Regions from separate parts of the Pseudoalteromonas sp. CO342X genome, predicted to be linked through region 1. Evidence: predicted binding sites of a transcription regulator. Region 1 holds the regulator's gene; the other holds the start of a gene.
What was found. The regulator FliA, encoded in region 1, starts transcription of late flagellar genes. The targets are predictions, from matches to a motif close to CTAAAGNTNNNNNNNNNNNNGCCGATA.

Region 1 (4,421 bases):
TTTCGCCTGCTTCAACAAGAAAGTCCTGCAAGATATCTTCATCGACTTCAAAGCTCATACACACTCTCCAACTAGAAGCCTAAACTAGATAGCAAGTCATCGACTTCGTCTTGACCAGAAACCACGTCATCTCGCGATTCAGCGTCAATAATTGGACCTTCAGGTCCAGACAATTCATCACTGATAGTCTCGGTTGTTTTTATTTCGTTTTCATTCGCTTTCACAGCAGTTGAAGGCGCTTCATCTGAAGTACCAAAAACAGTCAGGAGGTGAATGAGACTATCTTCTACTTCTCTCACAAGCTCAATGACGCGCCGAATAACCTGCCCAGTCAAATCCTGATAGTCCTGAGCCATCAGCACATTCGTCATTAAACCTTGTAATTCGTCTGTACGTGTCTTTGAAGTCTGCATAAAGCTGTCGAGATCATGACACAGAGATTTAAACTCACCGAGTTGAATGTCTCTGCTCATCAATCGATCCCAAGTGGGCTTTATTTGCGCTAACTCATCCGCTAGGTTCTGCGCAAGAGGTAAGCTTTCTTCGACCGCGTCCATCGTTTTGTTAGCAGCGCTTTCTGTCATTTCCATAACATAATTAAGACGCTGCTTGGCGTCAGGAATAGCCTCTGTCGTGAGATCTGCGAGGCGAGTATCCAGCTCAAAGTTCTTCAAGGACTCGTGTAATTGGCGAGTCAGCTTTCCGACTTCTGCAAATAACTCCGATTGCTCTTTGTTAGCAGCTTCTAAAATCAGCTGGTCAGCTTTTTCTTGTTCACCTTGCTCTAGAAGCTCAACAAGTTGCTTAGCTTGTTCAAGTGTAATTTGAGGCGCAGCATTTACAGACATAGGCCATATCCCCTTGCTGTTAGCCTAGTCGCTCAAATACTTTTTCAAGCTTAGTTTTGAGCGTACCTGCAGTAAACGGTTTAACAATATATCCGTTCACCCCAGCTTGCGCTGCTGCAACAATTTGTTCTTTTTTCGCTTCTGCGGTAACCATCAACACTGGAATGTGCTTAAGCTTTTCATCTGCGCGTATTGCACGAAGCAAATCAATACCTTGCATGCCCGGCATATTCCAATCAGTTACTACAAAGTCAAACTCCTGATTTTGTAGCATCGGAAGTGCTGTACTACCATCATCAGCTTCTTGAACATTGGTAAAGCCTAAATCTCTTAATAGGTTTTTGATTATTCTTCTCATAGTAGAGAAATCATCAACCACGAGAATCTTCATGTTCTTATCCAAAACTTCCTCCAGTGAGGTTCGAACCCAACTATTTTATGTACTCTAATTTATCCAGTCATTGATTTTAGCTTTAAGCTTTATCATTGCCTGACCGTGAATTTGGCTTACTCGAGATTCACTGACATCAAGGATGGCACCAATCTCTTTTAAATTCATTTCGTCGTTATAGTAAAGTGATAAAACCAGAGCATCCCTTTCGGGTAACGCTTTGATAGCATTTACTAAAGACTCGTTAAAACGTTCATTTTTAACGTTATTAAACGGTTTGTCTAGCGCAAAATCGCTGTTTGCTGGGGTTATCACGTCTTCATCAACCCCAAGATCCTCAATACCGATGACTTTACTTGCATTTACATCATGTAAAATATGATGGTACTCATCTAGAGATATATCAAGTTTTTCAGCGATTTCAGTGTCTTTTGGTTCTCGACCAAGGAGAGATTCTAACTCGGAGATAGCTTCTGCAACCATTCTGCTATTTTTGTGAACAGAACGAGGCGCCCAATCACCACGACGGATTTCATCCAGCATTGCGCCTCGAATACGGATCCCCGCAAAGGTTTCGAAACTAGCGCCTTTAGTTGCATCGAAATTTTTAGATGCTTCAATCAATCCAATCATACCTGACTGGATCAGATCGTCGAGTTGCACACTTGCCGGAAGTCGAGCAATCAGGTGGCATGCCACTTTTTTGACAAGTGGAGCATGCCGTTCAACCACCTTATGAATGTGGTCTGAAGTTTGATATCCCGCAGCTCTATTGACCGGAGAAGCCATAATCACCCGTTTACAAGTTGTTCAATGAAAAATTCTAGATGACCAGAAGGTTGATGCGGAATTGGCCATTTAACTGCCTTAGCAGCTAGTCCCTTAATCGCAATCGCCGCAGGGGAACTCGGAAATAAATCCACGATAGCTCTTTGTCTGCGAGAAGATTTACGCATGTTTTCGTCAAACGGTACGGTGGCCACTAATTCCAGTGCTACATCAAGAAAACGGTCTGTAACTTTTGAAAGTTTAGCAAATAATTCTTGCCCTTCACGCATACTGCGGACCATGTTGGCAACAATTTTAAAACGATAGACACCATGCTCTCTGCTCAAAACTTTGATCAACGCGTAAGCATCTGTAATGGAAGTCGGTTCATCACACACCACAACCATCACATCTTGTGCAGCTCGAGAGAAGCTCAGAACCATATCTGAGATACCAGCTGCGGTATCAACAATTAAGACATCAAATTGCGTGTTAAGCTCGCTAAATGCACGAATAAGTCCTGCATGCTCTGCGGGAGTCAGCTCTACCATACTTTGAGAGCCTGAGGTCGCCGGTACAATTTTAATTCCAGCGGGACCTTCTACGAGAATCTCATCTAGTTCACATTCACCCGACAACACGTGCGACAGATTTTTTTCTACCCTTAGACCTAACATCACATCACAGTTTGCCAAGCCCAAGTCCGCATCTAAAACGAGAACTCGCTGTCCTTGTTGGCCCATAGCGATGGCAGTATTGAGCGAGACGTTGGTTTTACCCACCCCACCTTTTCCACCGGTCACGGCTATTACTTTTACACCCTGGTTGCTATTTTGACTCATTCTACGCAGGCCACTTGCTTGATCTAAAACTGTGTTAATCATACATTCCTACTGACTCTGACGCTACAGGTACACGTCGAGAGTGCTGTGCTTTTATTCTTTTTAAATACAATTGCTCAGCCTTTTTTACTAGCTTTTGAGCATTTGCTACGCGAATGTCTTCTGGCACTCGCTGACCGTTGGTAAGATACCCTATTGGCAAGCGATTTTGAATCGCTATGCTAATTATCTCACCTAAACTTAGACTTTCATCAAGTTTTGTGAAAATACAGCCACTTAAATTTACTTTTTTGAAGTGTCTTACTGTTTCTTGTAACACATTCATCTGTGCTGTCGCACTTAATACTAAATAGCTGCGAATATCTACTCTCGCGCTACGCATAAGTGTATTTAACTGTTCAGTTAAGCGCAAATCTCTTTGACTCATTCCCGCCGTATCTATTAATACTAGACGCTTATTGCGTAAATGATAAAGCACTTCTGCAAGTTCATTTGCATCTTTAACTTGCTTAACCGGACAACCAATAATTCTACCATAGGTAGCTAACTGCTCGTAAGCGCCTATTCTGTAGGTATCAGTCGTTATTAACGCCACTTTATCTGCACCGTATTTTTGTGCACCTAATGCCGCTAATTTTGCAACCGTTGTGGTTTTACCAACACCAGTTGGACCCACCATCGCAAATACGCCACCTTGACGAAGAATATCATTGTTAGTGGTGTGCATTTGGTTGATCACCATATTTAACAATGCATTCCAGGCTTCTTTACGAGAAACATCATCAGGGATAAAGCATGCCATTTGCTCAGCAACATCTTTGTCTATGCCCATTCCTTCCAAACGATCTACAAGACACGCACGGGTTGGATCGCGACGAGCCATTTCTTGTTTCATTAGACCAGATACTTGATGTTCAAGTAATTGACGAATAGCGTTCATTTCTTCACGCATTGCACTCATTTCGTCAGGCTTGGCATTTAACTCCGGTAAATCATCACCAAAACCGTTGTCTAACTCATCCGACTCGCCCCACTGCTGTGGCTGCTCAAATGCATCATCATCAAAGTCAAAAGATTGGCGACGAGCTTGCTGTGGCTTCGCTTGATGCGTCGGTGCAGCAGTTTGTGTTTTACGTTGGCTGCTTAACATTTGCTCTGTATCAATCCCCGACTGGGAGAACATAGAAGCAAGTTCTGGTGAGCGCGGGCGCGGTGCCTGACGCTCGAGCAATGCCGCTAAGCTATCGGCAACTTGCGCTTGTTTTGCTGGCTGTGCTTGGCGAGGCTCTGGACGGACAAAGCGGGTCGGAGCCTCATTTGAGGCAGTCGCACGGGCAGTGGGAGCTTGCTTAACTGGTGCAGCAGCACGGTCATTATCAACTGCTGCGACGATTTCAACACCATCTGCTAACTTTTTGTTAGACATAATGACAGCATCTGCACCAAGCTCTTCTTTTACTTCATTTAAAGCCGTACGCATATCTTTTGCGAAGAAACGTTTAATTTTCATGTTACAGCCCCTTTATCCTCTATTGTCCAACCGAGCTCACTATCTTAATTTGTCTTTCTTCC
Region 2 (4,421 bases), on a different contig from region 1:
GTTTTACATAAATGTCAGCATAAACAAGGCTGGACGCTACTCGTTGCGCCCGATAATGTACCAAACAAGTCACTACTAGAAAGTGCTTCAGTTGATGCAAGCAAGTTGCTCGTCATTAGGCAAAAGCACATATACGACCTTGAGTATGTACTTAAAAGTGCTATCAGCAATGGTAATTTCGCTGCAGTGGTGATTTGGACTGATATTACATCAGTGCAAACTATCAACAAAATGGAACTGCCGGTATCTGACGTTGCGATCCACTGTTTTCAAAGCGCTTAACCAGCTACAATAACGAGATATAAATTTGTTAAAACAGAAGTTTTTATGTCTTGTTATTGCAATTCATCCCTTCCCTATTCGCAATGTTGTGAGCCGTACCTTAAGGGACAAAAATTCGCAGAGCGTCCACAAATACTCATGCGCTCTCGCTATACTGCATACTGCTTAAAAGATGCAAAGTATATTCATGACACCTACGCCCAGGCTAAACAAGCACAAAATAGTGTCGACGATATTGCTGCATTTGCTAATTACGCACGCTTTATAAAATTGGAAGTGCTAGAAGAATTAGCAGAAGCTACTCAGGGGATCGTTGAGTTTAAGGCGCACTATATCGCAGAAAACACACACTATATACTCCATGAGCGGTCAAATTTTATTACCGAAGCAGGCAGATGGTATTACTTAGATGGTGAATTGTACGATACACCTACAACCAAAGTAGGCAGAAATGACCTCTGTCCGTGCGGCAGTGACAAAAAGTACAAAAAGTGCCACGGTACCTAAAATAACCTGAATTAGAGATTAGATACAAAGCAATAAAAAAAGCTTGAAGCAAGCTAAGGATGATTAAAGGCCGTTTAGCTTATACCAGTTGTATTAAGTAAATGATCTATCTTGAAGCAGGGAAATAGCTTTAGTAGCAAGGCAAAAATTTTGCTATTTAGTTGTTCTAAATGAGAAATTTTTAACGAAGCTAATATGCTATTTCACCCTTCAAATTGATTAGAGAATTAATTCAATTGATATTAGACATGAAGCGCGATAAGCATGGCGTTTTATGCCAGTCTAGTAACGAAGCAAACAGCTGTAAAACAGCAAGTTTAATACCAGTTTGTCTTAAATTTGCTCAATTTTGAAGGAGTAAAAGCAGCTAATGTTGTTACGCCGTCGCGCGTAACATACTCTGCATATCACCCGTTGCAATTTGATCATAAAAACCAGCCGCATCCATTGCCTTATCAGCAACTAAGGCCAGTTTACCTTGCGCGCTCGCCAAACGTCTTTTAACCGCTGGTTCCAAATTTTCTACGACTTCGAGTGGAATATGCTTTTTATCATTTCGTGCGGCAAAAGGTTCTGGATTTAAATTTTCTTGCAATCGCAAGGTTGCCATTGCCCCCATAGATACCAGCTGCGCGTTATGCTGACCAATAAGCATATTGTACTCTTTTGGCGCAAGCGGCTTTTGTGGACCTATTTCAAATTGCTTTTTTAGTGTTTCTTCTGAGTTATCTTTTGCGGCAGCTTCAGATTTTGGTAGGTGAAATTGGCTAAAATCTAATGCATCGGTTGATAGCATAGATAACAGCATGGCAAAATCGGCAGAGCGCGTCTCATGAACACTAATGTTCAATGCGGATCCTAATTGCGACTCACTGATTAAAACGCCATCAATTTGCATGTATTCCAACCGATTATTTTGATAATTATGAATTTATCGGCCTTTTTCCGAAAAACTTTAGTAGTTTTCTTTACTTCGAAAAAAACTTTGTTATTATCACCGCCGTTGTTTAGGAGGGGTTCCCGAGCGGCCAAAGGGATCAGACTGTAAATCTGACGGCTCAGCCTTCGCTGGTTCGAATCCAGCTCCCTCCACCACTTTCAAATTGTAACGCTTTAAAATGTATGGAGGGGTTCCCGAGCGGCCAAAGGGATCAGACTGTAAATCTGACGGCTCAGCCTTCGCTGGTTCGAATCCAGCTCCCTCCACCACTTTCAAATTGTAACGCTTTAAAATGTATGGAGGGGTTCCCGAGCGGCCAAAGGGATCAGACTGTAAATCTGACGGCTCAGCCTTCGCTGGTTCGAATCCAGCTCCCTCCACCACTTTCAAATTGTAACGCTTTAAAATGTATGGAGGGGTTCCCGAGCGGCCAAAGGGATCAGACTGTAAATCTGACGGCTCAGCCTTCGCTGGTTCGAATCCAGCTCCCTCCACCACCTTCTATTTTGTTATCTCACAACAAGCTTACATATATAAACGAGCTTAAAAACAATCCAAAACCAAAAATCAAATGTGCTGCCATACTTTTTACCCTTGCCTTATTCGGCTCTGGTAATTTAGATGCTGCGACCCCTGCACCAAAACAGGGTTGCATAATAAAAAATGGAAAAACACACGTTATTAAACCAAAAACTAACGCAATGAAAAGGCTAGGCTCAGTCAACCAAGGCTTGCCCACGCTCAGAAGTAACACCAAGGCGAATACAATCCCAATGAGATAATGCATGCACCAGCCAATGACACCTTCACCAGATATTGATTTACTGTGCCCGATACCTTGATGCGTGAGTTGACCTTTACACAAGTGTCCAATCCACCTACCAACCAATGCATAATCTAAGCCCTTTATGGCAAATAAGCGACTGAGCATAAATGCCCACAAATCCATAACAAGCGTTGCACCTACGCCAATCACGACTGCTGGCATTAACATCGTATATAGGTTTTCCACAATTTTTACTCCTCTTTTTTACTGATAGCCGCTATCCTACTAGTTCAAGTTAACTTTAAGTCAAGGGCAAGAATGGATATCAGTGAAGTTGCAAAGAAGTCAGGTTTACCCGCATCCACGCTTAGATATTATGAAGAAAAAGGACTGATCCGATCGATTGGTCGACAAGGGCTCAAACGTGTTTTCCCCCATTCGATACTTGAACGTCTGGCGCTTATTACACTAGGCAGAAACGCAGGCTTTTCGTTAGATGAAATAGCGGACATGTTTACCCCCGAGGGTAAAGCGGATATTGATAGGGCGAAGTTACAATCCAAAGGGGATGAATTAAATGAAACCATTAAGCATTTAACTGCAATGCGAGATGGCCTCTATCACGCTGCCAAATGCCCTGCGCCAAGCCACTTTGAATGTCCGACATTTCAAAAGCTGTTAAAACGCGCGGCAAAAGCGAGGCCCGAGAAATAATAGGCATAAACAGGACACTATGCTAATGCTCAATCATCAAGTCACGACCGTGGTCACGTAGATAACGCCGAGCCATTTTATGGTCGTGGCCATAGTGCTTTGTTACCAAGCGCCAAAATGCGCTATTGTGTGCCATGACATGAAAATGGCAAAGTTCGTGCACTACCACATAATCAATTACCCACTTAGGCGCACCAATCAAAAGCGTATTAAACGCAAGCACGCCTTTAGATGAAAAACTGCCCCAGCGGCTTTTATAAACGCGTATTTTTAGTGTATCAAAGCGAGCTTGAATATCAGGTTGATAGCGCGCAATAACCATATCTACATAGTCATTTAGCGTTTCGCTTAACAGCGCAACTAATTCACGCCATTCATTTTTGACAGCCTTAAGTAACACCCTTTTGTTATCAAAATCAATTACAGAGGTCGTGCTTTCGCCTCTTTGAATGGTAAAGGTCTCGCCGAATACTTGCACAATTCCTGTTTCCAGTGGCCGAGGGCTCTCAGGTATGACTTTTAGAGCAAGCTTTGATTTTATCCAATCGGATTTGCTTTCCACCCAATTATGTAACCAGCGCTCGCAAACTTGCTCTGGTGCATACACAAATACTTGGCCAGCTTTTATTTTTATCGCAACGCTCTTACGCTTTCGGCTTTTCTTCAATTGATATTGCAAGGTAACAAATTCTTAGTCACTAAAGCATGCATTATAATATGAGCAACTTATCGGAGTCACTGCAAACGCCATGTAAGATGATGAATTTGATCAACAATGACAATTAACTCATCAATAGTGTGGTTTCTAACACTCTATAAATTAGAAAGATTTTTTCGTTAAATCACCGTATTTATTATTTTTGCTGCTACGCTTAATGAAAAAGGCATTTTGATTTAGGCAAGCTATGGCTGATAAACCCATTTGCCAATATGTGTCACCTGAGGGAAAAAAATGCAGTGAAATCGATATGGGCTCAGGTTACTGCTTTTGGCATGACAATAAATTCGATAAAGGTGGCTTAGAGCTAAGCCAAAAGCTTGAACGCTACGCCAAGCGCGGCGGTTTGCTGCAAGGCTTAGAGTTGAAGCGAGCCAATTTAGAAGGGCTCAATCTTGTTAACTTTGAAAATCATCATGGCTATGATCTATCTTATAGCAACTTTTATCGTGCCAATTTGAAAGGGGCGCACCTGTTTAATAATACCATTAAGC

Region 2: a site for FliA is predicted at 1,722-1,748, ahead of EXT47_RS10080 (VC2046/SO_2500 family protein). Genes of this name have one in related genera too.

The regions. Positions count from the first base shown of each region.
Region 1 is NZ_SGPH01000020.1:166,315-170,735, forward strand. Features, by position in the region: gene EXT47_RS10930 (chemotaxis protein CheA) at 1-58, opposite strand, end outside; gene EXT47_RS10935 (protein phosphatase CheZ) at 72-848, opposite strand; gene cheY (chemotaxis response regulator CheY) at 868-1,251, opposite strand; gene EXT47_RS10945 (RNA polymerase sigma factor FliA) at 1,294-2,028, opposite strand; gene EXT47_RS10950 (MinD/ParA family protein) at 2,031-2,891, opposite strand; gene flhF (flagellar biosynthesis protein FlhF) at 2,884-4,359, opposite strand; gene flhA (flagellar biosynthesis protein FlhA) at 4,379-4,421, opposite strand, start outside.
Region 2 is NZ_SGPH01000019.1:17,161-21,581, forward strand. Features, by position in the region: gene EXT47_RS10070 (SulA-like leucine-rich domain-containing protein) at 1-282, shown strand, start outside; gene EXT47_RS10075 (YchJ family protein) at 328-789, shown strand; gene EXT47_RS10080 (VC2046/SO_2500 family protein) at 1,166-1,687, opposite strand; tRNA gene EXT47_RS10085 (tRNA-Tyr) at 1,800-1,884, shown strand; tRNA gene EXT47_RS10090 (tRNA-Tyr) at 1,914-1,998, shown strand; tRNA gene EXT47_RS10095 (tRNA-Tyr) at 2,028-2,112, shown strand; tRNA gene EXT47_RS10100 (tRNA-Tyr) at 2,142-2,226, shown strand; gene EXT47_RS10105 (DUF2938 domain-containing protein) at 2,244-2,741, opposite strand; gene EXT47_RS10110 (helix-turn-helix domain-containing protein) at 2,814-3,209, shown strand; gene EXT47_RS10115 (M48 family metallopeptidase) at 3,232-3,888, opposite strand; gene EXT47_RS10120 (ion channel) at 4,115-4,421, shown strand, end outside.